4 regions of the Candidatus Brocadia sinica JPN1 genome follow, and region 4 is predicted to be linked to each of the others. Evidence: riboswitches for the same ligand, from Rfam matches in the RefSeq annotation. Region 4 holds a riboswitch; each other region holds the start of a gene.
The links. Region 4 has a riboswitch for cyclic di-GMP ahead of BROSI_RS00455 (sirohydrochlorin chelatase). Riboswitches for the same ligand answer to the same signal wherever they lie in the genome.
Positions count from the first base shown of each region.

Region 1: linked by a shared signal. The riboswitch ahead of BROSI_RS15340 (LamG-like jellyroll fold domain-containing protein) and the one ahead of BROSI_RS00455 (sirohydrochlorin chelatase) in region 4 are both predicted to bind cyclic di-GMP.
Region 2: linked by a shared signal. The riboswitch ahead of BROSI_RS10080 (hypothetical protein) and the one ahead of BROSI_RS00455 (sirohydrochlorin chelatase) in region 4 are both predicted to bind cyclic di-GMP.
Region 3: linked by a shared signal. The riboswitch ahead of BROSI_RS00035 (LamG-like jellyroll fold domain-containing protein) and the one ahead of BROSI_RS00455 (sirohydrochlorin chelatase) in region 4 are both predicted to bind cyclic di-GMP.

Region 1 covers NZ_BAFN01000001.1:3,351,893-3,359,373, forward strand. The annotation lists gene BROSI_RS21470 (group II intron maturase-specific domain-containing protein) at 1-75, opposite strand, end outside; gene ltrA (group II intron reverse transcriptase/maturase) at 75-1,061, opposite strand; partial or broken gene BROSI_RS19265 (transposase) at 2,278-3,097, opposite strand; cyclic di-GMP riboswitch class I at 3,391-3,488, shown strand; gene BROSI_RS15340 (LamG-like jellyroll fold domain-containing protein) at 3,554-6,658, shown strand; gene BROSI_RS15345 (hypothetical protein) at 6,801-6,998, shown strand; gene BROSI_RS15350 (transposase) at 7,192-7,481, opposite strand, start outside.
Region 2 covers NZ_BAFN01000001.1:2,231,074-2,238,554, forward strand. The annotation lists gene purE (5-(carboxyamino)imidazole ribonucleotide mutase) at 91-597, opposite strand; gene BROSI_RS10065 (phosphorylase family protein) at 621-1,394, opposite strand; gene hpnH (adenosyl-hopene transferase HpnH) at 1,619-2,614, shown strand; gene tnpC (IS66 family transposase) at 2,890-4,308, opposite strand; gene BROSI_RS10080 (hypothetical protein) at 4,802-5,281, opposite strand; cyclic di-GMP riboswitch class I at 5,517-5,631, opposite strand; gene shc (squalene--hopene cyclase) at 5,670-7,481, opposite strand, start outside.
Region 3 covers NZ_BAFN01000001.1:5,598-13,078, forward strand. The annotation lists gene rfbF (glucose-1-phosphate cytidylyltransferase) at 1-120, opposite strand, end outside; gene BROSI_RS00030 (glycosyltransferase family 2 protein) at 228-1,202, opposite strand; gene BROSI_RS00035 (LamG-like jellyroll fold domain-containing protein) at 1,254-4,925, opposite strand; cyclic di-GMP riboswitch class I at 4,962-5,045, opposite strand; gene BROSI_RS00040 (carboxypeptidase regulatory-like domain-containing protein) at 5,657-6,076, opposite strand; gene BROSI_RS00045 (hypothetical protein) at 6,255-7,481, opposite strand, start outside.
Region 4 covers NZ_BAFN01000001.1:111,329-118,809, reverse strand. The annotation lists gene BROSI_RS21175 (helix-turn-helix domain-containing protein) at 1-153, shown strand, start outside; gene BROSI_RS19545 (hypothetical protein) at 510-812, shown strand; gene BROSI_RS00485 (response regulator) at 1,065-1,238, shown strand; gene BROSI_RS00480 (DUF1328 domain-containing protein) at 1,275-1,457, shown strand; gene BROSI_RS00475 (GlsB/YeaQ/YmgE family stress response membrane protein) at 1,561-1,803, opposite strand; gene BROSI_RS00470 (GlsB/YeaQ/YmgE family stress response membrane protein) at 1,856-2,095, opposite strand; gene BROSI_RS00465 (sll1863 family stress response protein) at 2,121-2,555, opposite strand; gene BROSI_RS00460 (cytochrome P460 family protein) at 2,583-3,644, opposite strand; gene BROSI_RS00455 (sirohydrochlorin chelatase) at 3,797-4,891, opposite strand; cyclic di-GMP riboswitch class I at 5,019-5,130, opposite strand; gene BROSI_RS00445 (glycosyltransferase) at 5,324-6,547, opposite strand; gene BROSI_RS00440 (DUF5752 family protein) at 6,562-7,278, opposite strand; gene otsB (trehalose-phosphatase) at 7,244-7,481, opposite strand, start outside.

The DNA.
Region 1 (7,481 bases), 3.2 Mb from region 4:
TCTATCAATGACGGCTGTAAGGTTGACGCCTTGTGTGCGTCTGGTGATGTCTCTGATGGTGTTCCTGATTTTCATCAGGACAGGCTCTTGAGTTTGTCCAGTGATTTCGTGCTTATCCCTTTGTAATTGCCAGAGAAATTGTATCCGAGAAACCTGAAGCCTCGTTTGAAGTTGGTGAGTTTGGTTTTATCCTTGCTCAACTCCAATCCAAGCTTCTCTTCAATGATTTCTTTGACGTAACTCAGGGCGGCAGGGAGTTCTTCTTTGGTTTTTGCCATGACAACGAAATCATTGGCATAACGGACAAACTTATATCCAGCCTTTTCAAGCTCCTTGTCAATGATGTCACCGACAAGGTTGGCAAGTAAGGGGAAAATGACGCCTCTTTGCGGAGTGCCTTCGGTTGTCTTATGCACGATGCCATCTTCCATGACACCTGCCTTAAGCATATTTTCAATACTGTTCAAAACCCATCCATCAGCGATCTTTTCACGCAGCCTATCCATGATAAGCTTATGTGGTATAGTGTCATAGAATGCCTTTATGTCGGCATCAAGGACACTGGTATACCCCTCTTGCTTATACATTTCAAGCCGTTTGATAGCGTCATGACAGCATCGGTTTTGACGGAATCCAAAGCTATTATCCGAGAACTCTTTCTCGAAAATAGGTTCTATGATTTGTCTGAACGCCTGCTGTATTACCCTGTCTTTAACAATAGGTATGCCAAGAGGTCTCTTGTCATGCTTGCCTTTGGGAATATATACCCGCAGTACAGGCGAGGGTTTGTATACGGTGGTTTTTAGCTCCTTGTGAATATTCATGATATTATTTTCAAGGTCACTTTCAAACTGCTTAATACTTACCCTGTCGAGACCGGCTTTCCCTTTGTTCTTCTTTACGTGCCGAAAAGCAGCATAAAGGTTCTTAAGACCGAACACCTTATCTCGTAATGAATGATACTTAAGCATCTCTCGATAGTTTCCTTTTGATTGATTTCCGAAACCATACTTCTCAACCGTGTTTCCTGATTGTTTGGATATCCTTGTCTTACACCCCAAGAGAGGCTCCTGGCGCTATCCATGTATGATTAAAGAATATCCTCATATCATTGAACGTATTCAATCTGTCACGTACATCAACTCCACTATGGTTATGCCCCTTCATCCTGAAACCAGTTCATGACTATTATGAGCAATGCTGACGGCTTTAAAGATAGTCGTTTGAGAGAAACGGTCTATCACCATCTCATACAGATTGGATTTCGGATTGCCCTTATACCGCACTGTTAGGGACTCATGTCCCAAGATGTAAGCGCTCTCCCTCGGTCATATGGATTACCCATCCCCGTTTTCACGAGGACATGTTTTCCCTTCGTGATGTATGTTCTAATGCATTATCCAGAGATGTATTCGCCTAATCTCTTTCGACATCTTCCGCAAGGACATTGCTTGTGCTTCACCAGGGAAGGGAGGTTGGCGCGAATAATACGCCATACTCATACACCCCAAAAGGTCATCTGTACCTCGTAACTCCGTCATATCACCTCACGGTGGGTACGCTATCTTTCTACGCATACGGATTGCTCCATTGTATGTGCATAGGTACAAACTTCTCTACGAGGAATTAGGCTCGCAGAGGTGGTATTTTCAACCACTCAGGTATTCCATACTTCAAGGCACGCCAACCCTATACCGGTTTACTGTCCCATTCTTTAATTTCTTTACATACCTCTGCTTCCCTATTCCTTCATCTCTTTGATCTTGTCCTCCTCTCTTGCAATTTTTCCTTTGCCTTTGCTCCTCACATTACTCCCTCTTTAAACATATCTTTTTTTCGGGTGTTGAATAATCCATGAATGGCTTTTTCAATCTGCTTTTAACCGATTCCTTTAACAGGAAAATCTTTTACCACCTCCCATTACTGATTACTGATAAAAGTATCCTTGCTCCCTTTTCCCTTACTCCTTTCTCTGGTGAGTGGAACAGTTTCCATGTTGTTTTTGGTTTTTATAAACCACTTTGTGTCTCTTTGGTTCCCTGCTCCACCCACCGTTTTATTGAAACCTAAATTCTGCAAATGATTTTCGCGCCGCGAAAATCGCCCTTCAGCAATAGCCTTTCCGGACAAAAATCAATAATAAACCTCAATGTTTAGCGATTTTCTGAGCTACTCAGTTTCATTATGAACAAAAAGAACTGGGAAATAGTCCTGATTTAACCATTCGGAGCGACAAAACCGGCACGGAGGTATACCATCCCCTTTTGCAGTATTCTCAGCACACTGAAATAACGCTGCATTGGTCAAAAATTCACCCGTACGTAAATGACCCGCATTCATCTGACTCTTACACTCTTCTATCCACGTCTCACACGTAGCCCTCTCTCCATACGAACCATGCGCCTCTATCGGACTTAACCGCTCTGTCGTAACGTAACAGAAATACTCGTACAGGGGCAGAGGAAACAACCCCCTCTCGATTTTGACCAACTTCCTTACTGCTTTTGTTTCTCCAACAAATGCCATTAAATACTGATACGCCTTCTGGCCCTTTTTCTTAGGATTGTATCCAACCTCTGCTCCTTCCTGATTCCCATATACTCCATCCACGGTTGAATCAACGTCTATCCACATATCGCTCAGCGCACTTCTCAATCTGTGACCTGAACGCACCGCCCGTTTCCACACCTGTCCCCTGAATCGATGGATTATCCCTGTCAGCTCCACAATATCCCTCTGCGTTACCAGCTTCATCATACGTCCTATTGTCGTATCTACAGGATTCTTTTCCATCCCGCCATCTTCATCAGTACCTCATCTGCCCATACCTTCGTTATCTGCACCATCGAGGTCGCTCCGGCTATCAAACCGATTACTGCCATTTGCATGGCATCAACAATCTGATACTGGGCATTTGCCCCCCCGCTCCTTACGGATTGCCTCTTGTACTCTCTGCCTGAATAACAACTTCCCCATATTCCCCATACATAAAGGTTAGGACTGGTAAGAGTGCTGCGTGTACTGTTAATCCCTTCCCACTCATCTCCGTCTTGATTTTCGGTTGTCTTCTTTCCCCGTTTTGTGCTATAGTCTTCATTGAAAAGGTGAACCTCCTTTTAGGTGTTTTTATTCTTAAAATACCTTCAATTCCCTTGGAGATTCTACCTTTTCTCGTCTAATCCTGCAACAAGGCTTTGCCTTGTTGCAGGATTTAGGTTATTAATAATTATTTTTATTTTTTGTTTGACACAGATGTGATTATGCTGTATTTTACACTAACACACTAACACACTAACACACTAACACACTAACACACTAACACACTAACACACTAACACACTAACACACTAACACACTAACACACTAACACACTAATTATATAGAAATACATTTCGATAAGGGCAAACCCTGAGTAATCAGGGGACGCAAAGTAAAGGGTCTTTAAACATACAGGGAAGTAGTTTAAACAAGATAGCCTTACTGCCGAAGATGTTTTTATGAATATCTTTGCAGTAAGGCTTTTTTATTTGAATGTTAATTGGGGAGTAAGAAAATGGCTATTCGACATAAATTAATATTAGGGGCGATTTCTTTCACCGGCATATTAGGATTTTTATTCATTCTGTCTTTTCCCTCTTTTGCGCAAGAATGGGGAAGTATTAGCATTGGGGCAGATACAGATGGAGCATTGGAAGTATCTCTAGAGAATAGTAAGATAAGACTGAAATATGGACGTTTTTTCGGCGGACACCATTATGAACATGCGATCAAGGATCTGGTGATCAAGAGTGTCAATGAGGATCAGGCAGGGTTTTACCTTGATGCATGCGCTAATCGTGGAACACTTACAACAGCGGTTGTTGTGCAGGATGATGCAAATGTCAAGACCGTTCGACTCGAGTGGGATAATGGAGCCAAGGTGTCAGAGGTATCAATCTATCCAGACAGTCATTATATAAAAACGAAATACCTAAAGTATGGCACAAATATTGTGGACCAGGGATCTCCTGGAGGCGGTGGTAGTAGTAGTGGGGTGTACGAAATATATGGCGCGAGTGAGTGGAAAAGGGGTTACGTAATTTATCCCAATATTTATTTTGATCGGTATCCGGGTGATGTGGGTTACCAAAATATTACCGAAATAGACCAACCTGGGCCTCTGGATTATCACGGGTGGTTTATCATGGGTGTATACAACGAGGCAAATGGGAGAGGATTTGGTAGGGTAGCGCCTGTATCGCAGATAGACATTATAAAGCTTTTGTGGAACAAAGGCTTTGAACTTTGCCCTACTTTTAACAGGACACATTCACCCTACACCGCATATTTATTTGTCGTGACGGGAGGAGGCGCCAATGAAATACTCTCGAGAGGGAAAAATCTTGCTGATGGTTTGGGAGATAATGCATCGCCCACTGTGGCTATTACCAACCCGACTGAGGGGGCGACATTTACAACACCAACGGACATAACGATAACGGCAACGGCCTCGGATATTGATGGTGTCGTGAGCAAGGTTGAGTATTACGCGGGGAGCACAAAACTTGGTGAAACAACTTCCGAACCTCACATTCTCACATGGAACAATGTAACCGCTGGCAGTTATATACTCTCAGCAAAAGCAACAGATAACGATGGAGCAACGACGACTTCTAGCGCAGTGAATATTACCGTTTTTAAAGCCGGTATGGTAGGGTACTATAAATTTGATGAAGGGAACGGTACTATCGCTATTGATTCTTCAATCTACGGAAATAATGGTACCATCAATGGGGCCACATGGACAACCGGCAAGAATGGTGGGGCGTTGAGTTTTGATGGGATTGATGATTTTGTGTCGGTTCCACGTATGAATCATGACGAGATTTCCATTGCTGCATGGTTCTATAAAAATGCAAATGATACAACAAATATTGATGCCATATTCGGTGGATATAAATGGAATTCAGACGTACAACTGCGGGAGGGGTTTGATTTGAGATTTAACAAAACTATTCCCAATAAGCTTCAATTTATTCTCGTGACGCAGGATGGAAATGGGAATAGGATACAGAAAACCGCGATAAAGGATTTAGTCAATTCAGTTGGTAGTTGGTATCATGTAGTTGGCACTTACAACAAGGCTACAGGGGAACAGAAGCTTTATGTAAATGGGCAGCTGGTTAATACCCAATACCATCCGGCGGGAAATACGGTCGTGCCATTGACATATTATTCTGACATGAAAATAGGAAATTCTGGCAATAACGGTTACTTTAATGGCGAGATTGACGACGTCCGCCTTTACAATCAAGCCTTGGCCAACCAGGAAGTACAAGATTTGTATAACACCTTTAGCACGGGTTTGCATGCCCGCTATACATTCGATGAAGGAAGTGGGGTGACTGCAACCGATACATCAGGTAACGGCAACGATGGCGCTATCAATGGGGCCACATGGACAACCGGCAAGAATGGTGGGGCGTTGAGTTTTGATGGGATTGATGATTTCGTGTCGATTCCTCTGATGAATCATGACGAGGTTTCCATTGCTGCATGGTTCTATAAAAATGCAAAGGATACAACGAATATTGATTCAATATTCGGTGGCTACAAATGGAATTCAGATGTGCAACAACAGGAGGGTTTTGATCTGCGATTTTATAAAACCACACCCGATAGGCTTGAATTTGTCCTTGTGACACAGGATGGAAGTGGGAATAGGACGCAGAAGGCTGCTGTGAAGGATTTGGTCAATTCGGTGGGTAGCTGGTATCATGTAGTTGGCACTTACAACAAGGCTACAGGGGAGCAGAAGCTCTATGTAAATGGCCAGTTGGTTAATACACGAAACCATCCCGCAGGAAATACGGTTGTGCCATTGACATTATATTCTGACATGAAAATAGGGCAATCAATGATTAGTAACGGTTACTTTAATGGCAAGATTGACGACTTCCGCCTTTACAATCAAGCCATGACCGACCAGGAAGTACAAGATTTGTATAATGCCTTTAGCACTGGTTTGCAGGCCAGCTATCCGTTCGACGAAGGGAGTGGGACGGTTGCTACTGATGCGTCTGGCAACGGCAACGATGGCGCCATCAGTGGGGCCACATGGACAGAGGGGAAGAGTGGAAATGGGTTAAGCTTTAATGGCGCCAGCGATTATGTATCAATTCCCCGCATGAATAATGAAGAGCTTTCTATTGCCGCATGGTTCTATAAGTATGCAAATGATACAACCGCTGTTGATGCCATATTGGGCGCATGGAAATGGAATTCTGATGTGCAATTTAGGGAAGGTTTTATTGTGCAATTTTCCAAAACAGCGCCTGATAAGCTTCAATTTATCGCCGTGACACAAGATGGAAACGGGAATAAGACGCAAAAGACCGCTGTAAAAGATTTGGTCAATTCGGTGGGTAGCTGGTATCATGTAGCAGGCACTTACAACAAGGCTACAGGGGAGCAGAAGCTCTATGTAAATGGCCAGTTGGTTAATACACGAATCCATCCCGCGGGGAATACGGTTGTGCCATTGACATGGTATTCCGATATGAGAATAGGGCACTCAATGAATGGTAATGGTTACTTTAATGGCAAGATTGATGGCGTTAAAATCTATAATCGTGTCTTGACCGACCAGGAAGTGCAGGATTTGTATAATGCCTTGTGAGGCATTTGGTTTGCAAATGCGACCAAAATGAATCGTCCTTTAGCCCCTCCTTGCTAAGGAAGGGGCTAAAGGATGGTAAAAAAGTGTTTCCCATTGAAATTATTTTGAGAGGAGAATTTGTCTCTATAAGGAGAAAATGGCAATGAAAAAATTCACTTTATTGGCTGTTACATTAATGCTGTCGTTAATTTTTAATTTTATTGTAGAATCGAAGGTCAATGGCGAGGCGCCAGGAACTCCTGCTGACCTTGAGGCGACGGCTGGAAGCGGCATGGTTAACCTCTCATGGGACAGTGTTGCTGGAGCAACCGATTATAATATACCTAAATTCTGCAAATGATTTTCGCTATGCGAAAATCGACCTTCTATAATACCCTTGCTAGACAAAAATCAATACTACACTTCAGTTTATTTGGGTTTTCTGAGTTACCCAGCGCCATTTTGGACAAAAAGAATCGGAAAATAGCCCCGATTCAGCCATTCGGAGCGACAAAAACCGGGATGGAAACATACCATCTCCCGGCACGGTGTTTTCAGCGCTCAAAATACCCCGGCTCAAAGACAACAATCATTTTCTGCCCGAACGCAACACTCAGCGATATGCCTTCCCACGCCCGCCATTCCTCCTGATGGAGAAACTTCTCGGGCAACTTTAAGGTCAACTGTCTGCCTCCCTTTATCAATTTCCCTGCAACACGGATTAACCACAGTCTCATCGTCTTTACTTCCCACTGTTGTATCACCCCTCCCGTGAGCAACGCCATCCACTTCAAGAGATTATATGCTAGCCCGACCTTCGCAATTCGAGGGGTAGGCAAACCGC
Region 2 (7,481 bases), 2.1 Mb from region 4:
GGACGATACAACCCTGTCAGGGTTAACACTCTGCAACATTTCACCAAAACCAGCGGAAGTCACAAAAAATCGGGAATGCTCCCGTTGCACTTACAGTAATCCAAGTTCAGTCCGCGCTTCTTTATCCTTTTTTGCAACATCATCCGACAGTTTCTTTTTATACAGTACCATTTTTTGCCTTATTTTTGGATCGGACAGGCTCACTATCTGGATTGCTAATATTGCGGCATTCATAGCGCCGGATTTTCCAATAGCCATGGTAGATACAGGAATACCCGATGGCATCTGCACCATAGAAAGAAGTGAATCCAGCCCACCCAGCCCGGATGTCGGCATGGGTACACCAATGACAGGAATAGGGGTCAAACTCGCAACAACCCCGGCCAGATGTGCAGCTCCGCCCGCGCCTGCAATAATTACATCGTACTTCTCTTCCGCTTCTGTCGCATACGAGTGAGCTCTTTCTGGCGAGCGATGGGCTGAAATGATATTCACATCGAAATCCACATCAAATTCCTTCAGTATATTCATGGCCTCCTTCATTATCGTGAGGTCAGAATCGCTACCCATGACAATCCCAATCCTTTTTTTTGCCATCATCCCCCCTCTGGAAATGGTTTTTATATTAACAAAGAATTATATATTTGTGTAATAAAATTTGGGAAGAACACCGATAAGGTTTTTGTGGCACACCCGGTCTGTTTGCGCAAACGATTCAGGTAGGGGATACGGTGTGGTCTATTCAAGAGATAACGCACGGTGGCCGATATGCTGACATTTCCCCCCTCGGTTACCATATCTTCGCAAATCTCCATGTCTTCATCTACGCCATCAGAAATTGCACGCACGACAATAAAAGGAATTCCCATGGCATTAGCCCGTTCTCCTATCACAAACGATTCCATATCCACGGCTATCGCAGAAGTTTTGGTCCCGATATGTCTTTTGACTGAAGACTGATGGATTATCTTATGAACGGACAAGATATCTCCGCAATGTGATCTGAGATTATCTGCGCTGCTTAAGGCAACTGCAAGATCTGCAATGGATGTATCACAGGAAAGGGTTGAATCGATTTTGATTGTTTCTTCCCAGGTTTCCTGGGAAGAATACAGAACATGTTTTCCTATAACTAAATCCCCGATGCCGACTTCTGGCCTTACGCTGCCTGCAAAACCAGAAGAAACCATTAATTGTATCCTGAAGCATTTTGACAGGCGGTGTACTACATCCGATACATTTTTCCCTATGCCTGTCTGAACAAGGGTTATCGGAAAACCATGAAATTCTGCCTGATAGAATACGGCATGGGCATACCGAATCTTTTTTACGATATTTACTTGCGATTTTAGGGAGGCCATTTCCTGGCTTAATGCAAAAAATACTGCTATCATAAATCTTCCTGTCTGATAAGAAACGCATAAATGGAATCAAATTTAATTGAAATTTTCAATATAATTATGAAAAAGTTCTCGCCTGATCAATCACCAGACTACGGAAAACTCAACAGTGACCACTTAAATAATCCTTGACAGTATTATCTATTTGATATAGCATTTTGTGTTTACGTCTTTGCTCATTATTTTTTGCTTTGTTACAAAATGGAGTTTTCCCTATTATGAGGGTATCATTATCATTAGGTTCTTCTTTGACAAAATATCTGATTAAGAACAAGTTTTTATCCAGAGAACGGTTTCCACTGGTATTAATGTTAGAGATTACTCATTTATGCAATCTCGCTTGTGAGGGTTGCGGCCGCATACGGGAGTACCGGGAAACCATGCGGGAGATGTTAAGTCCTGAAGAGTGTATTCAGGCAGTGGAAGAATGTCCCGCACCTGTTGTCTCTGTTACAGGCGGCGAGCCACTGATGCACCCTGAGATTGATAAAATTATCCGTGGTATCCTGGATAAAAAAAGGCACATCTATTTGTGTACCAATGGCATCTTATTGGCAGATGCGATAAAAAAACTGAAGCCCAGTAAATATTTTAACATTAATGTTCACATCGATGGCCTTGCTGAAACACATGATGCTATTGCAGGGAAAGGGGTCTTTGATCGTGCAACCAGGGCTATTCGGGAGGCAAAACGGGCGGGATTTAATGTCTGCACAAACACAACCATATATAAGAATACCAGTGAAGATGAGATAGAGGAATTGTTTTCATTTCTGGAGGGGTTAGGTGTCGATGGTATGCTGGTTTCCCCTGGCTTTAGTTTTGAACACAACGAGAATGAGGTGTTCCTTTGCCGGAATGAGATACAGGAACGATTTGGATTCATTTATGGAATTTCAAAGAAATACAAGATACTGAACTCTCCCCTGTATTTAAAATTTTTAAAGGGGGAAAGGTACCTAAGGTGTACACCCTGGGGAAATCCAACCCGAAACTATTTAGGCTGGAAAAGCCCTTGTTACCTTATTACAGACACTCACTATAAAACCTTTGCTGAGTACATGGAAAATACGGATTGGGAGAAGTATCAGGAAGGCAATGACCCGCGTTGCGAAAATTGTATGATGCACTGCGGTTTTGAGCCCACAGTAGTGTTAGAAGGTGGAAAACGATTATCTGATATCATTGAAATGGCCAAATGGAGTTTCAGCTAGAGAAAATAATCACCTTAGCAACTCACGTGGTTGCGGAAGGAAGTGTTGCATCTATACACAGCGTCATTAATCAGATACGAATATGTCATTCCCGCGGAAGCGGGAATCCAGAAAAATACTGGATTCCGGGTCAAGCCCGGAATGACAGACAGTTGTAAACTTATGTCGCTATGTATAGTTGTCTCGTTTAATTATGTTACAGAGTCCTTGAACAGTCCTCTCTTCTGTAAACTCACCCTTACAGTATCTATTCAGCGTATATTCGCTCATAATTGCTATGAGCGAACAAAATCAGGCAATTCGCCATGAAATAGCATCTTTAATGCCTGTCTCAAATTTACCCCTTGTTTTCGACAAGTTGAGAGGTAGCTGCGAATGCGGCAAAAAATCCTGGCTCCCTCCAAAGAACGAAAGCAGCCCGATATTTTCTGCTGAACCTTTGTCATCCTGATGTCGTTTTCAGCCAAATTATTCGTAAAAGGGACGTTTTTATTGTCCATAAACCTCAGGACATCATCCTCATACTTTCGTAATCGTTCCAGAAGATTTCTGGCTTTTGTCCTTTTCACTCGCCCCCTTTTCCCCTTACGGTTTGTTTCATCAGGGGGAGGGCTTTCGGCTTCTGCGTTTTGCAATATCACCCGGTACCTGTGCCGATATTTTTCAGACTCATCGGCGCCCAACATTCCTCCGGCATCGCATGTTGCACGATTTATCTCTTCAAGCAAGGCCTTCATCTCTTTCGCCCACTGCTGCTTATTGTCCTCTTCCCACACACCCTCTAATTCTCTCAGGTGGTGCGCATTACAGAGCGCGTGCGTACAGGGATAGGTGTAATACGCCTTCAAATGGTCGTGACAAAGAATCCCACGAAATTGGGGCAATATTCCTATGCTATCTATTGCCTCTGTCCCTCTCCCTTCGTGAGGATAAAAACATGTCCACTGCCTATTGGATGCGCTATGCAACCAATATCTATCCCCGTTCTTGTTAATACTCGTTTCATCCACATGCAACACCTCTGACTTGGTGAGTTCTGCTTTGCTTTTCTCCTCAAAGATTTCCAGATATTCGTAGGCTTCCTGATTAAAATTGTACAAGGAACCTTCACTCACCGGCATCGACATCTGCTCTTCAAAATACTCCTGAATCCTCTTGTAGGGTATCAGTTGATACTGTGACATATATACTGCATGCGCCTTCAAATCCGCCCCATACTGCGCCGCCTTTGTTATTCCTTCAGGAAAGGGCGCGATAAATCGGTTCCCCTCCGCGTCCTCTACTATCTCTGCACGATACTCTGTTACCTCCCGTGAAATCTTCATATCAAACACCTGGCGCGCTTCGTAACCCACCACCGTATATTCCCCACGCGGCAACTTCCTTTGGTCTACTTTTATCACTTCCACCTTATCAGGGTTCTCAACCCTTTTCAGCGTCACCCCCTCACGACCCTTTTGTCCACCCGCCTTCCTCTCGCCCTTCGCCTTGCTTTCTCTCTTGCGATTCGGATCACTTGAGGGAGGCTTACTGCTGTTGCGACTGTTACGGTTTAAACGACCAACCAGCAGCGTTATTACTACTACCAATAACTCTACCATGGACCTCATGGCTGGCGACAGCACTTTCTCTTCAGAAAGAAGCTTCTCTACTTTTTGGAGCGTTACCTCTATGTCTATATTGTCTATCGTCAATGAATCCGCCTGTATGATGAGCCACCCATTTATTTACTGCGGCTATTATATCACAGGCTTTTTCATCCTTTTTATTGGCGCTATAAGACACGACAAAAGCACGAATTCCTCTTACCAACACCAGCCTGTCCATGTCTGTGCTCTCTCCTCATGTAGGCTGTACTAACCACCTCTACAGGCCATATATGCCACAAACTAATCCAAACGACTCTCTGTCCCGGATATCCTGTCAAACATATTTTAAAATATTTTCACTGAATAGTTACCCCTTACAAAACTCTGGATCCCTTGTTGTAGGAGTTAAATCATATGCCCCCCCTTCCTATTTCAAAGATGCGAGGACGTATCTTATTTAAATCGGCATCATCTTCATTTAAGATGCCCAGTGTCTGTAACGCAGCAACAAAGACGGAAGTTTGATAGGTGGATCTAAACGGAGGAACATCTCGTTGCCATTTACCAGGAAATTCCAGTCCATAACTCGATGCGGCGATCAGGTTCCTTGTAAAAGGTAATTCTGTGTATGCCAGAGGCGTGCGTCAAGGTCTGTGGTAAAAAAGATGGTGTTAGGAAATTCATTACGAAGCGCTTGCAATATCAGCGTATCCTGACGATACCACTCGTATGGAACTAGACGTTCTTCCCCATTAATCTCTGCTTTAAACGCTCCAATATGTGTTTCATTCCTGGGTTGATATCCGGCAACATGAAGCGCTGAAAGCACGGCATATCGAGTTCTCTGTCGCTCCTCTGCATCTTCTGTATAATGACCATCAGTAATCATAACGGGCATGATCAATACCTTCTTAATATCTTTTTGAGGTATGAATATCTTTGAACAGGGGTCATTGATATTACGAATTGTAAAATCTTGATGTGACACCTTGGCATCTTTTCTATAACTTTCAACGGCTTGAAATGGATCCTGCCACAGACGGGCAAGCACCTTTTCCTCATCTACCTGCCGTTCCATCCACCTGCGATAATTGCAGCAATAAGCAGGGTAATAGAAAATGGAAACGATGCTTGTTGCTCTTGTTGTTCGGTCATAGTTATGGTATTAATTTTTTGAAATAAAAAGGATGCAAAGTTAAATAGCTATTATGTTTGTTCAGCAAAGAATCAAATAGGTGGATAAAAAATTATGCCCCTTTTTTCTTGTCCTAAAAATAAAAAAGCCGTACTGCAATATATTCATAGCAAACATCTTTGGCAGTAAGGCTGTCTTTTTCAAAGCCGTTTGAACGGTTTAAGCGGTTTAAACCGCTTACAAGACCCTGTCCTTTGCGTCCCCTGATCGCTCAGGGTTTGCCCTTATCGTGATGTGAATTTTTCAGTGGAAACAGACAAAGTGTGCCACGTCACACCTTGTTATGTATGGAATTGCGATATCTCCCCAATGCCATCAAGGGGAAATAGTTGCGATACATATGGTATTTTAAATAAAAGACCTTAGGGAAACCCGTTGCGGTAAATTCAACTTCATCCCAGCTTCCGTCTTCTTTTTGTTTCATTAATAAAAATTTTATACCCCTTTCTACTGCATCAGAATGTATCTCACCTGCGGCCATTAAACCCAACAAAGCCCACGCCGTCTGCGAAGGCGTACTTTTGCCAATTGCCTTAAGGAATGGGTCATCATACGATTTTATCGTCTCGCCCCATCCCCCATCGGAATTTTGGACACTTTTCAACCACGCAACGGCCTTTTTGATATACGGCTTGTTCATGTCCTCTCCAACTGCTGCAAGTCCGGCGAGCACAGACCATGTGCCGTAAATATAGTTTGCGCCCCAACGCCCAAACCATGTTCCGTCTTTTTCCTGTTCTTTTTTGAGAAATTCTATCGCCATGCGAATCTGGCCCGAGGTCTTACTAAACCCAATACGACCTAAAAATTCTGTACATCGGGCAGTAACATCGCTCGTACTCGGGTCTAATAATGCATTAAAATCCGCAAACGGTATGTGATTGAGAATAGCTCTGTTATTGTTGCGGTCAAATGCGCCCCAACCTCCATCATCACATTGCATAGCCATAATCCATCGTAATCCACGTAAAACCGATGCCTCCTTGTGGGCAGTTTCAGGCAATGATACCCGCTGTAATGCCATAAGCACGGCCGCACTGTCGTCGGTATCGGGATAAAACTCGTTTGCATATTGGAAATACCAGCCGCTCGGTTCTTCCACCTTGCACTTTAAAGCCCAATCTCCAAAATTCCTGACTTCCTTGCTGATGAGCCATCGCCCTGCTTTTTGTAATGCCGGATCGCTGCCGGGTATCCCCGAGTCATGAAGCGCAATGATTGCCCATGCCGTATCCCAGACAGGCGATACGCATGGTTGTAAATAGAGTTTATTCACTTCGTATACAACCAGGTTTTCTACCTCTTGCAACTGGCTCTTTAATGCGGGGTGGTCATCCGGATATCCAAGGCATTTCATGGCAAAGATCGAGTTGACCATTGCGGGCCATATAGCCCCTAAACCACCGGATTTTTCCACATGGTCCAGCATCCATTTTTCTGCCTTGCGGAGGGCCATCCTTCTGATAAATTTAATGGGTTGCTGTTCATATCTCCTGAAAATACTATCGGCATCAATAAAGAAATTATGCCAGCTCAATCCCGATTGGTCCCGCTTAATACGGTAAACTACCTTTTCGCGCGGGATCAGGTAAAGTTCCTTCAGCATGTCATCCCCTACCGGAATATGCGGCTTTTTAGCTATGGCAATGGAAAGGGGAACAACAATACATCTCGACCAATACGACATCTCGTAGATGCTAAAATAAAAACCCGGTGGAAACAGGATCATTTCGGCCGGAACAGCGGGTACGGCCTGCCAATCAACCTGTCCAAACATGGCAAGATAAATCTTCGTAAAACAGTTGGCCTTCATGATGCCGCCCATCTCAAGGATGCGCTTCCTGGCTTTTTGCATAAAGGGTTCGTTTGCAGAGTATCCTGCCAATTTCAAGGCAAAATAGGCCTTTACCGAAGCGCTGATTTCGCTCGGCCCTCCGTAATAAATATTCCACCCCCCGTCAGAGATCTGATGTTCACAGAGTAGATTCGCTGCCAATCTTTGTTTTTCCTGGTTTACCTTTCCAAGAAAATGCATGAGCATGATGTATTCAGATGTTATGGTAGTATCTGCCTCTAAGATTCC
Region 3 (7,481 bases), 110 kb from region 4:
GTGCATCATAATATGCCAGAGAATCGGCCGGCCACCAATTTCTACCATCGGCTTCGGCTTTACCTCTGTTTCTTCAACGAGGCGGGTGCCAACGCCTCCAGCAAGAATGGCCACTTTCATAGAATGTCCTCCATCGTTTCTTCCCTCTATTTACCGGTTTTATTCCAGGCGACAGCCATAGGAATAGAATCAACACGAAATTCCGGAGCTTATCAGCGAATCATTGTTCATTTTTGCAAAAACACCCTTTTTGCTTTCCACAGAAAAATCCAAACCGCGGACCTGACGGCCATTATCAAATCTTTCAGCAACCACTGCCAGTTAAATTTCATCCCTAACCATTGCACCATGTGCAGATAACAACGCGCACGCTCATACCGGTTTAATGAGGCGCGTCTGAGCGACCTAAGATACTCTAAAAACCTTTTCCAGTGCGGAAATGCCACCTGTCTCTCTTTTGCCGGGTCAAACCACGCTGCGCGTGAGTAGAAAGAGACGTGCCTTATTGAACGTTGTGGATGGTCTCTTGAAAAGAAGAGCCGCTCAGGAATTTCATAAAATCTATTTATGAGACCAAGTTCTACCAACAAATTTCTGTCCGATCCGGTAAAGTTGCCGATAAGAGACGTCATTTTAAGGGCGCTTGCCCGAATTAACCCAAAAATCTGATAACAACCATGAAAGATACAGATAAGATCATGAAAACGTTCGTTCGGTTTCGGCGAATCCGTGTTCAATTTCACATCGTAGTTCCTTAAAAATTTCCCATGTTCATCAATAATCTCCGTCCGGGGATAACACAGGACCACGGAAGCATCATGGTCGAGCACCTCAACGCATCTCAATAAAAAGTCTGGGGTTAACAGGTCATCATGGGCTGCCCATTTAAAATATTCACCCGATGATAACTCAAAGACCCGGTTAAAATTCCTGGCAGCTCCGAGATTCTTTTCATTTCTATAGTAACAAATGCGCCTGTCTCTGGCTTCATAGGCCTTACAAATTTCTTGTGTTTTATCGGTAGAGGCATTGTCAGAGATGATCAGTTCAAAATCTGAATACGTTTGGGAAAGAATTGAATCTATCGCCTCTTCAAGGTGCATCTCGCCATTAAACACGGGTAAGCCTATGCTTACCCGTGTTTTATTTTTACTCGTCATTCCTTTGTTAATTACAACCTTCTCCCTTCCAACCCCTATCAATTCATTTCCGTTAGGCCTTTAAGGAGCATTATACTAAATTTTCCAGGGAATTCAATAACCGATGCTATTGTACAAGTCTTGTACCTCCTGGTCGCTTAAGGGTTTATTGTAAAGGCGGACTTCGTCGATCTTGCCATTAAAATAACCATTATTAACCCTCGAGTACCCTATTCCCACATCAGCATAAGATGTCGATGGCACGATTGTATTACCGGCGGGATGGAATTTTGTATCAACCAGCAGGCCACCCACATAGAGCCTCTGTTCTCCCGTTGTCTTGTTGTATGTCCCTGCAACATGATACCACTTGCCCACTGAATTGCTCAAGTCCTTTACAGCAGTTTTCTGTGTTTTCTTCCCATTCCCATCCTGCGTCACAAGAATAAATTCAAGTCTATCAGGTGTGGTATTGTAAAATCGCACATCAAACCCCTCCTGAAGTTGCACATCAGAATTCCATTTCCATGCGCCCAAAATGGCGTCAACAGCCTTTTTATCATTTACGGTCTTGTAGAACCATGCAGCAATGGAAATTTCGTCCTGATTTGTCCGTGGAACTGACACGAAATCATTAATTCCATCAAAATTCAATGCCTTACCGTTTTTACCCGTTGTCCATGTTGCCCCCACGATGGCGCCATCGTTACCATTGCCGGATGAATCTGTGGCGACCAATCCGCTTCCTTCATCGAACGTATAGCGGGACTGCATGCCATCGCTAACGGCATTATACAAATCTTGCACTTCCTGGTCGTTCAAAGGTTTATTGTAAAAGTAGACTTCGTCGATCTTGCCATTAAAATAACCATTATTAATCCTTGAGTACCCTATTCTCATATCAGCATAAGATGTCGATGGCACGATTGTATTACCGGCGGGATGGAATTTTGTATCAACCAGCAGGCCACCCACGTAGAGCCTCTGTTCTCCCGTTGTCTTGTTGTATGTCCCTGCAACATGATACCACTTACCCACTGAATTGCTCAAGTCCTTTACAGCAGTTTTCTGTGTTTTCTTCCCATTCCCATCCTGCGTCATAAGAATAAATTCAAGTCTATCAGGTGTGGTATTGTAAAATCGCACATCAAACCCCTCCTGAAGTTGCACATCAGAATTCCATTTCCATGCGCCCAAAATGGCATCAACATTCGTTGTATCATTTGCATTTTTATAGAACCATGCTGCAATAGAGATCTCTTCACTATTTATGCAGGGAATTGATACGGAATCGCTGACGCCATTAAGACTTAACCCATTTCCATTTTTCCCTGCCGCCCATGTAGCACCGTTGATCGTACCGTCGTTACCATTTCCGGACTTATCTGTAGCAATTGTCCCGGTCCCCTCATTGAAAGGATAGCATGCTTGCAGGCCGGTGCCGGTGTTCGTTTCCAACTTCTCAACGGTAATTGTATCTGTCCCTGTGTTGTTTACCCCATCAGTGACTGTAACGGTAATTACATTATCACCTGTCGATAAACTTATACCGGAGATAGACCAACCGGTCGTTCCGCTGGCCGTGCCGCTTCCCCCCTTGTCGCTACTCCATGCCACCTTGCTTACACCGCTTGCGCTGTCTGAGGCGCTTCCGCCTAGGGTGATCGTGCCACTCGTTGTTGTATGAGTGGTATTGGATGTAGGACTCGTGATTGTTATCAGTGGAATAGTCGTATCTAAAGTGATTGAGTCGCTGGTTGTGTTTGATACATTCCCGGCGGCATCCTTATACCAGGCATATACCGTCTTGCCGCCGTCCCCGGCGCTTAGGTTATACGAAACGCTGGCATAAAAACCGGTAGTGGATGATACCGTAGTCCAATCTGCTGCCGACGCTAATGGAACCGTTGAATCCATAGAGAGATAATACCCTGTCACCCCCACATCATCAGTAGCAGATAAAGCCAGGGTCACGGCAGTGGATTTGGTATATAAGTCGCCATTGTTGATACTTATGGAACAATTTGGCGCCATAGTGTCTGATGTAGTAAAAAACATTTCACTCCCGTACGCAGTTCCTGCGCTGTTCTGCGCCACCAATCTGTAATAATACGTCTTCGCTGCCGACAATCCGTTTATGTCTATGCTTATCGCTGTATCGCCTGAACCGCTGACACCCTGCGCCGATGACTTGCTGCCATATGACCCGCTTGTTGTGCCATACTCAAACCATGCTGTAGTTGATAAGCCATTGGCATTTACTGTGCCTCCCAACGTGACAGAATTTGACGCCACATCGGTCGCCGACCCCGTCGTCACATTAGGGGCTATACCGGTTGATGTTGATAATGTAAAAATGTACCCCCTCCCCTTCACCTGACCGTTGGTTGCATCGACATCAATGCCAACCCCACTCTTTAACCTTATTTCATCGCCAAGGATATCGACATCTGCGCTCCCATCACCGGACTCAATAAAGTAGCTATCGGCACGTTGTACTCCAGTGACCGTCTCACCCGCATTGAGTTTTACCACCCCATTCGTTGTGTTAAATACCGCAAAGAGTTTTCCTGTCTTCGGCTGACGTGAATACATGACATCGCTGCTGGCATAACTCTTTGTGCTCCGATACACACTGCCATCCCATGAACGATCGGTGAGAGGAACATTATTTAAATTGTCCCAATTCGGCAAGCACCGTATGAGTTTAAGTCTTGGATAAACCTCTGTGATACTTTTGAAATTCGGCATATTTCCCGTGCCTCCGAATCTCCCAAACCAATTATACCATGCCCCATTAATGCCTGCCTTGGCTGCATAAAGACGATTTTCATACTCATTAACATTATTCGGTTGAGTAACACCTACCATATCTTTTGTAATAGTTACCCCTGAATTAAAGATCCTATCATCATCGACAAATTCAGTGTTCGAACCTTCTTGCACTAACATATCGTGAGTCAAAACATCTTTATCGGCACAATCTTTTATCACATTTACCCACCCCCAGTACATACTATAAGGTTCTCCAATCCATTTAGCATCTGGAAAATCTTGCAGCATTCTCTCCCGCAACTTCTTGAAAAATGCAGCTTTTCCTTCTTGATATGTTGCATACTTATGTACAATGGCATCATGCACCCGTCCAGATTCTGTCCCTGTCCAATAGGATAAAGAAGTTACACTATTCCTGTTTTTCTCCCAACGATAAAAAATGCCATTGAGACTTGGCTCATCATCCATATATCCTGCAAAGGTAAATGGCAAACTTGCGTCTTCATAGCCATGAAACATCGTCATGACTTTCTCGACAACCATATCAATAACTGCCTGTTGTTGAAAATCCCACATGGCGGAAAATTTGGTGGAGGTGCCTTGGAACCAACCTGACGCCAAATTGTAGGGGAACGTATCATAACTTTTCCACACCATGTGTTGGTTGTAAAAATCTTTTTCTGCTTGTGAATAAGTTTTCGTAGTATCTATAAACCTTTCATATCCAAATAAGTCAAAAGCCCAGTTCTTGGGGTCAATAAAATAGAATTTAAGATTAGCGTAGTCTTGCTTACCTTTATAGGTAGTATTAGTCTGTATTGCTATAGAATCATATCCCATTTGTTTTGCATATTTTGCATGCTCTGGTGATGTTCCTGTCCAGGCAATGCCGTAGAAATTCTTCCAGCCATCGTCTGCTGAAACCATAGACACGAATCCTGTTTCAGCTAAGAAAAACCCTTGGGTAATAATTAAAAAAATAAATCCTAAAAGATCATTTTTAACTTTCATAATTACTTCTCCCAACAAAAAGATTAGTAAAACAAACATGGCAACTTGGCATTCTTCATTCTTCATTGAAGACCCATAGCTTTGCGTCCCAATCTCACGATTGGTTTGCCTTTTTCAAATTTGCTACCTCTTTTGTAGGTCTAGCAAATTTATTAATCCATTCAGGTACCCAATCACCTCGCTTTCCCAATAATTAAGTGTGGATTTAGTATCTTTAGTCGTTAGATGGTAAAATTATCGGCAGATTTGTTAAAATATTTAGTGTTTGAGCGGAAATTCGTCTGATAGGCGGGTGATGTCCTGGATATGAAGCGTGGATTTGACGAGAATAATCCGTACGATAATTTGGCGTGACTATCGGGGAATCAGGAAAAGATAGGGTGAAAGCTGTTTGAGGTAAGACGGCGAGACAAGGAGCCGAGACTGTTTTTGTATGACGTAACGACGGTAACCAAGCCGTAGATAGAGGCGTTGCAGATAAAGCCGCCAGAGGTATTACCGAACCGGAACATAGGATAGTCACGAGAAAAAAGCTTCTTAATCAACGAAAAGACCAAAAGACTAAGGCTTTTCACTGCCTTTTTATTTTCCACTTCGGGGTGAACATCGTTCTAATGGTTCCCTTGGTCCGAGGATGAAGTGTATCTTGGCTGCAGTGAAGTTGATGGAAGTTATGGGTTCGGTGCGGGGCTAACTACGGGAAGGTCGTATAATTTAAAAATATACATCATCTAACGTATGCGGGTGTCTATGTGAATATCAAGGTGTGTCTCTTTACCTTTGATAATAGTTACTACGGTAGGTAAATCTTTTGTCATCTCTGATGATGAACGGAGCATTTCAATGCGATAAGTCCCTGCAGGCAAGGTGATACTGTATCTGCCATCATTGTCAGTCGCTACGGTCTCTACGGTCTTTCCTGATAAGGTCATGACCACAATTTTTACATCTATAGCCGGTTTTGTTTGAAGGTTCTCATCTTTACTCATAGGTGAAATTGGACCTCGTGTTACGACACCCACTAACTTTCCGCTTAATGTCTCTTTTTTTTCATTATTTCGCAAGACATTGTTATAGTCTTTAACACAGCTAAAAACAAATGCCATCATTGCTACAGTTATGAATAGCCTGAACCGAACTAAGCTGATCATATCGATTGATTTTCCTGGTTTTGCGTTCTGTGCATTATCGCAGAATGCATATAAGTATTGATTTTATCAGCGTTTATCTAAGTGTATCTGTAAACATTTGGTAAAAAATAAAAAAGGGGGGAGACTTGCCACTGCTCCCCCCCTTTATGCAACAATGATCTAATCTAGAAATCATCCCTTAGAAACCAATTCTGACTATCCTCGAACCCCATGTAGTGGGATTAATGATTGTTTCATTAACAAGCCAGGCACGGAGTTCACCTGCAACGCTTGAATCAACAGTGACCGCTGAGTAATCACCCCATCGATAACCAGTATAATATGTAGGACTTGTGAATGCTGCCACACCAGCTCCGATATCGAGAGGATCAAAATTCCTTCGGCCGGAGAGCCTCACTTGGGCGTTTGTGCCCGTGCTAGGATTATTTGATGTCCATGTTACATACACATCATTAAAGTTATTTGCTACAATCGAGGCATTCCAGTCATTGGATGGACCAGCCGCAAAGAAGGAATCGGCTACGGTAAGCGTGCCAAACCACCAATCGATCAGATACCACACGGGTGTGGGAAGTCCGCCCAAGTTAACTGTGTGGACTTGATAGAGATTATTACCGATCTGGGTGCCTGCATTAACAAAACGGCAATCCAGGGTGTCAAGCACACTAGCAGTACCGGGTTGGGTGGCGCTAGGTGGTATGAAGAAATCTGGCACATCCAGATAATACGGTCCCAACAGAGCAGCGAATGCTGGATTTTCCGCATTTTCCAAGTAATAAAGGTATAATCCCGTATTATCGGTAAATGGATCTGCAACTGCTAAAGTCGCCCACTCATTCTGGTCGCGCACTATAGGTGGTGCAATGGTTCCCATAAGGCCTCCCCAAAATGGGACACCAAGACCTAATCCGTTGTATGCGCGAGCCTTTGACATAGTGAACAAAGCTGATCCAATATAAAAAGGATCAAAAAGATTTGCCGTAATAATTAACGCATCCTGATCCATGCCAAGTTGAGGATAGTCCCAAAAAGCGCCACCGTAAATAGCTCCCACATTGAAAGCATAAATATACCATCCGCTAAAGGCATTCCAGTTCTTGGAAATTGCAATAAAATGCCATTGATCGCCATCTATTTCTGGAAACGACTCTGCGGTAATTATAAAACGATTCCAATCTTTATCATGAACGCATCGAGGATCAAAAAGAGCTTCTTCGAAATATCCAAAAAAAGCGTTCATTGAGACACTGCTTTGCAAAACCTGATCTGATTTCCTGTAGATACTAACATTAGAATTTGTTACCTCAACAAAATGTTGTTTTCCTACTGCCCCATGGGTATCAGGTGGATACCACCCTCCCGCTGCCGTTTGGTTAACTCCATTGAAATTAATCCCCATAATAAT
Region 4 (7,481 bases):
TTCGAACGGTCATATCTGACGAATCTCCTTATTGCCCACAAAGGAAACATAACTCACGCCGCAAAGGCCGCGGGAAAAGACCGGAGGACTCTTCAGAGGCTTCTCCGGAAATATAACCTGGATGCACGTGCCTTCCGGATCAAATACGAGTAATATTTTGTAACTATTTAGCCAACTGAAGTTTTCAGAAGACTGAGGACGAGATGCTGAAATAAATTCAGCATGCAGTGTCTCTTCATTTGTCATTCTGAACTTGTTTCAGAATCTCTTTGGAATCACTTCAGTTGACTAAATATTTTTTTTATTCAATGCGGCAGTTGCGCCGCATTTTCATGCCGCATATTGATTTTGTCTGCATCTCTTTGATTTTCAAGGCAATAGAAGAATATTAACCGGGGAGTGTTGTGCGGTCAGAAACCCGCATCTGCCTTCAACGGACCGGCAGAAGACCTGAAAAATGAAGGGTAGAGAGAAATAGTTTTTTGGCATCTTTGTTGCGGTTTTGGGCAATGTTATTAGTAAACGTCTTAAGCAGGTTGATGGGTAATAGTCATTGCGAGCGACAGCGAAGCAATCCCGCCAGAGAGATTGCTTTGGGCTATTGTTCCCGCAATGACAACTTTCTTTCAGTGTTTGCTATAGACAGGAAGGAAGAGGCGTTCGTCATGGAGAAAAAAAACTTAAACTGTAATGATCATGAGGTGTTAATGTCCCTTCTTGACTATCTCATCAGACATCGGAATGCGAAAGATACCCTGGAAGGTTATACTCGGATGGTGGTTTCCCAAAGGTTATATTGTGCAAAGAGATGAGGTTCAACATGCTATTGATTTTTTGATTTCAAGAAATTGGTTAACAAAACACGAGACGACCAATTTTCAAAAAATCTATGGAATTAACAAGAAACAGCTCAAAAAGATCAAATCGTTTCATGCTTCATTTAAAGGGAAAACAGATGAAAATAAAAGGTAACTTTTAGGCAATCCCCCATCCCCATACTGCGGTAAAGTTTAAAGCGGACAGGGTCGGGGAAGCTGGACGGTATTGACTTGATGGGTAGAATCTTGAGTGAACATAAGAATATTCCGATTATTATTAACACTGCTTATGGCGGCTATACAGATAATTTCCTGATGTGGTCAGCCGATGCATATATTATCAAGTCTTCTGATCTGAGTGAATTGAAGAACAAGATAAAGGAACTGCTAGACAAAATCGAATGTAATAATGCATCATAAAAGCCAAGACATTTACTTTTTTGGAAGGAGTTACAAATGCTATATTGGGCTATAGTATTCTTTATCGTTTCGATTGTAGCGGCACTGTTTGGTTTTACCGGAATTGCTGTTGCAACTGCAACCATTGCGAAGTTTCTTTTCTTTATATTTGTCGTTGTCTTTATTATTTGTCTTGTATTTGGTCTCTTGGGACTCCCTCATGATCATCCGCCATTATGACGAATGCTTATTTATAAACCGTATGAAGGATTTATATAACAAAGGAAAGAAGTCTTATAAAGTGTAGTAAATGGTAAAGCTTCATGGAGGGAGAAATACTTGCCTATGCCCGGCGTAGGATACGAACAACTGCAACTACTACAATGCCTCCAATCACCGCCACAATAATATTCCCGATCAAACTGGTAGCATAGAGACCGAACAAACCGAACAACCAGCCTCCAACGATGCCACCCAATAGTCCAATAATCAAGTCACCAGCAAGGCCATAGCCTCTCCCTTTTACCACCAGTCCTGTAAGCCAGCCGGCAAGAATGCCACTCATAATCCAGATTGCGAGATACATCGTATCCCTCCTTTTTTATCAGTTTGGTTTCCGGGTGATCACCATATTTTCTTCATCGACGTATGGTGCGAACAATCGCGATTAGTATTACTCCTCCAATTAAAGCCGCAAAGATATTTCCAATCCAATTGGACGATAGTAGCCAAAACATTCTGAATATCCAGCCTCCAATTATACCACCCAATGCCCCAATAACCAAGAAGCCAATGAGTCCGTAGCCTCGTCCTTTTACCACCAGTCCAGTGAGCCAGCCGGCGATAATGCCGCTGATAATCCAAATCGTGAAAAACAAAGTTGTCTCCCCTTTGAGACGAAAATTATTTAAAACGAGAGATCGCCTCGCTGTATGCTTTCTTCAAGTCCTCCAGAGCATTTTCTGTTCCAGACTTTAGATTTTCCCATGCATCTGCACTTGAAGACTTGAGTCTCTCCAATTTGTTTCTTGCATCTTTTTGCTTCTGTTGCAACGTTTCAATCATCTCATGGCACTTGGCCTTGGTTTCCTCTCCTGCATTCGCTGCCTTTGCTTCAAGCTCTTTTATCTTATTCTCGAGTTCATGTAGTTTATCTTCCAGTTGCGTCTGATACTCTTCTCTTTTCTGTATGAGATAATTCTTGGTTGTTTCAAGGGCTTCCCCTGTTTGACGTTTGATATCCTCTGACGATACCTCTGTGTCAGTTTTTTTCTGATTACAAGCAGTGGCAAAAAAGAAAGAAAAAACTATTGCGCTAGCAAATCCTACTCTTTTCATACTTTTACCTTTCTAGTGGATATGGGATTAATACATATGCTCTAACTTCAAAGGACTTGTAAAAATATAGTCGTTACTTGTTTGTTTCCCGTGACATTCTATGCAGCCAGCAACTTTACCGGCCAACGTTATGGTCTTGCCATCTTTTTCTTCAGTCATGACTTTGCCGTTTGGGGCAAATTTAACCCAAAACCAGTCAAAAGCATCAGGAGCAAAACCTTCTATCTTATGCATCACGGTTATTGAGGCGATGTTTTTATCAGGCATGTAGTTTTCTTTAATAATTATCGCTCCGGGAGGCATCTTTTCCTTTTTTTGCATAATTACCTCGTGGGCGGCAGTATTTACATAGGTAGTTAAGAAAGCGCCATGTGGCTCCTTTCCTTCATAACATGCCTCCTTGCCTGGCCACATCTTCCAGTTTACGTGGTAATTTTCACTCTGCATTTTATTCCAGAGTTCATGAGCCATTTTTTCGATGTCGGGTATTTCCATTTCCACTTTTACAGCTTCTGACACTCCTTCCCTCAAATGGCTTGTAAAAATATAGTCATTGGCGCTCTGTTCACTATGGCATTCAATACACGTTGCAACTTTACCTGCCAGGATCAGAGTCTGACCATATTTTTCAGCAGTAGTGATCGTGCCGTCTGGTTCAAATTTAGCCCAGAACCAGTCGTTTACCTTAGGATTAAAACCCTCTATTTTGTGCATTACCGTGATAGAAACAAGGGTTTTGTCAGGCATATAATTTTCTTTAATAATTATCGCTCCGGGCTGCATCTGTTCCCTTTTATCTATAAATGTCTTTAAGGCGGGTTCATTTATGTAAGTAGTTAATAATGCCCCATGAGGTTCTCTGCCTCCTGTATATAACGCTTCCTTGCCTGGCCACATCTTCCAGTTGACCCAATATTTTTCCCCTTGTATTTTCCTCCAGAGATCGCTAGCCATTTTTTCGGCATTCAAATCTTCTTGCACGGTAATCTTAGGTATCTCTTTTTTCTCGATCACCTTTTTTACTCTTTCACATCCTACAAAAAGAAAACTTATTAATAACGCGAGTATTAACAAATTGTTTAATTTCATATTCCCCTCTTTCTCTGTATGGTAAGTTATCTAAAGTTTAAGCTCAACTAATTGCAAAGCCATATTTCTTAGATGAAAAATTGACCTCCTGCTTTACCGAAGGTAATGAATGGGATAATCAATGGATTTTAATTCATCACAATGGTTTTCTTTCATCGCTGTCTCCCCGTGGATTCTTTCATTTGTTCTTCTACCTGCATTTCTACCCACCTCGTTATGTTGCTATGGGGTAATAGGGTTTTGCCATTGAAGATATAGGGAAGTCCTTTCAAAGCGGCCACAATTTCACTTTCTACACCACCCGTGGCGAGTAAGTGTGGGATTGCAATGACCTTCCCGTCTTTGCCGCTCATCTCTACCATTGTTCTCAGCTCATGAATAGCCCTCTCTTTGATCTCCTCCGGGGCATCACTCCTCCATGTCGCAACCTTAACTTTCTTAAAGTTGCCTTTCTCGCGAACATAGTAGGCTAGCTTTTCCATGTCAGCCAGCCAGAGTCTATTTTCTTTTTCATCATTAGGCCCGTGCCCGACCAGAATAACCGTTTCATTAGGCGGATTAGCGCTAAGCTCCATAGCCCTTTCGAAAAGAATTTCCGCAACGAGCATGCTATCATCCAGAGCGCCTGACATGCGAAATTTTATCCTGCTTTCTATCCTTGGTAAGGATTTAACAGTGGTAGTTTCGGGCAATTTCTCCTGAATACCCAGGATGTAACGGGAATTACCTATGATTGGGCTGTGAGAGGAGATGAAGAGTGGCACCACGATCACTTCAGAAACGCCCTTTTCTTCTAAGCTATGAACAGCTTCCTTTATGGTATCCGGATCAGCCATACCAAAGGCAACTTCCAGCGGATATTTATCAGTGAGTGGCTTTACCACTTCCAGAACAGAAGCATTCCACAAGGGAAGTGCCTCCGAATTGCGCTCTTCATGCACCTGTTCTCCGTGCATGCGATGTACTCCGTGTGCAAGGACAAGCACACCTATGTTCTTGGACTGATTTACAGATTGTATGGCAATTCCCTTTTCTTCTAATTTTTCATTTCTTCCCAATGGACATTCTTTCAATCCTCCCAATTCCTCTCTCTGGAAAACCCCCCTTGCTCCTTGCCCTATGGTAACCTCTGTACTTGCCACCATCTTCTTTTTCAGAAGCTCTCGTCCGTAAATTCTTGAAGCGTGGAAAAAACCTACGACCAGAATGCTTAAAAAAATTCTGCACCAGAAAACAAGTTTTCCCATCACCTCTCTCCTGCTCAAACTCAAATTTTCTTTATTTTCTTAACGGCGTTGGAAACCCTTTGTTTCACGATAATCGTCTCAAATGAAAATAAAAAAGCCTTACTGCAAAGATATACACTTAAACATCTTCGGCAGTAAGGCTGTCTCATAAGCGGCGTAAACTGTTTAAACCGCTTAAACGGCTAGCAAGACCCTTTACTTTGCGCCCCCTGATTGCTCAGGGTTTACCTTTATCGTAATGTCTTATTTGTTTATGTTAATAAGTTATTTTATCTTTTTGAATGCAATAAAATGTTTTTTTACTTTTAAAAAGTTTATCTTGCCCGATCTCTATAAATGTAAAATATACCATGTAATTTTTCAAAATCCAGTCCAAAACGTCTTGAGAAAAAATAAGCATGAATATTTGGGCAGAGAAACGATGAATCTTTTTTATAAGTAAACAATATCTTCGGGATGGTACATGCACAGAAATAAGAGCATGTAGTCTTTTAAGTGACGGGTAAGAAGGAAGTTCTGCTTAATGTGCTCATGGCCGTTCTTACCAAGTCTTTTGGCATATTCAGGACTGTTTAATAACTGTTTAATGGCGAATGCTGCGCCGGCAACACTATGACATAAGAGGCCGCTATATTTGTGTTTGACCTGTAACGGAATACCCCCTGTGCCGGATGCGACAACTGGTTTTGCCTTCCATAATGCCTCTGTTACGGTAAGTCCAAATCCTTCACGAAGTGATTTTTGAATAATAACGTCAGATGCCCTCTGGAGCGCATTGATCTCAATGTCGCTGCCGGAAGGGATAGGGAGGATGTGTATGTCAGCGTCATTGCCAGCAACTTCCTTTGTCTCTGCAAAGACCTTGGTCGATTCCGGGTCGTCTGTGGCCGTACCGCCGGCAATAATGAGTTGACAGTCAATACGTTTTTTTACCAAACGATACGCCTCAATAACGCCGATAGGGTCCTTTAAATAGTCGAACCGTGAAATTTGAGTAATAATGGGAGTGTCTGCAGGTATATGATATTTTTCTAAGACTTTGTCGATTGTCTCCTGCGGCAAATCCTTATTTTTATCACTTAAAGGGTCGATGGAAGGTGTTATCAGAAATTGTCTGATAGGTAAGAGTTGTGAAAAATTTGGAGAAGAAAAGACAGCAGCATCATATTGATGGATAAATGGCGCCAAAAAGTTCCATACCTGCTTATCGGGCGCTGATACGTCTATATGGCACCGCCAAATCCATTTGCTGTCAGGAATGGAAGTCTTTTTCTTAACCAGGGTGATAGGCTGCGGGTCATGGATGAACACAACGTTTCCAATAGTCTTCACCTCGTCAATATTCCGCTGGCTTGTCTCCATGAAGATTTCAAACATCTGCGGAGTGATCTCTTCGGATTTACCGTGCAGGGCATTATGGAATTTTTTGGTGACGTTGAAAAAATCCTCTCCACCCTTGATAAAGTCCCATCGGGTGTCTACCCCTAATTCTTGCAATAGAGGCACCATGCGATTAAGAATCTCTGCTACACCGCCACCAACAGCAGTTGAATTGATGTTCTGGATGAGTTTCCCCTGAAGTTTGCCTGCCAATAATTTCAATTCTTCAATGGTGTGGGGGCCAACGATGGATTCATATTCAGTGATCTTTGCCATTATTTCACGAAAATTTAGGGATTTTGAAGTGTCACCCTGGCAGGAAATTCCTCTAAAGAGAGTTCAACAATCCTTTTTTCTGTTAATTTTACCAGAGCAAATCTCAGGTTTTCCATGGTATGGGTATATGGATCCAGCGATGCAATTTTATTTGCCAGTTTGCTCTCTGACAGACTATGTTCAAGCCAGTGAGAAAAATCATTCGTACCCACTCCAATACGAAGTCTGGCCTCAAACATGTGAAAGTAAATAGAATCAAGGGTAATCCTTTGCAATACTGCTTGAAATTCCTTGAGGTCTGAGGCTGTATAGGGTGTTTGAAAGACAAAGCTAATCGATTTTACAAAATGGAACGCTTCCCCTGATGTTGCAAATCTTTGAAGCGATTTAGGATGTTTTGCTATGTAGTTTTCAATGGTGCGAATGATTTCGTTACGAAGTTCACGGATGGTTGTGTATTGGATCGTATCAATACTAAACAGATCTTCGCCGAGCACCTCGTCACCCAAAACACCATTAATCCAATAGGCAAAATCATTTGGAGGTTCCGGTGACAAATATTGGTGTTGCTGAAGAAAACTGTGGGTATGATGATAGATAACCGACCCTGGAACCGTTTTTATGAGGTCTAACAACTCCTGCAGATTGCTTGCCTTTAGCCCGGTGAGTTCTGGTATATGTGTCTGCGTATAGAATCTAAATGGCTCTTTTGCCTTCTGTAAGGTGCCCATTGTTGTCCTCGCTTTTTTGATTATAAAGAAGTTCTAAAAAAACCTTTACCTCTTCGGGTGAGTTGACAAAGTAATCAGCCGAGAATGTATCCAATGGTGTTCCTACAAAGATCATCAGCCTTTTCCCGCTTAAAGCAGTAAATACTTCTATATCTGCCTGATCATCGCCAAGATAAACAAGAAGTGCATCCCCGTTGAATTCT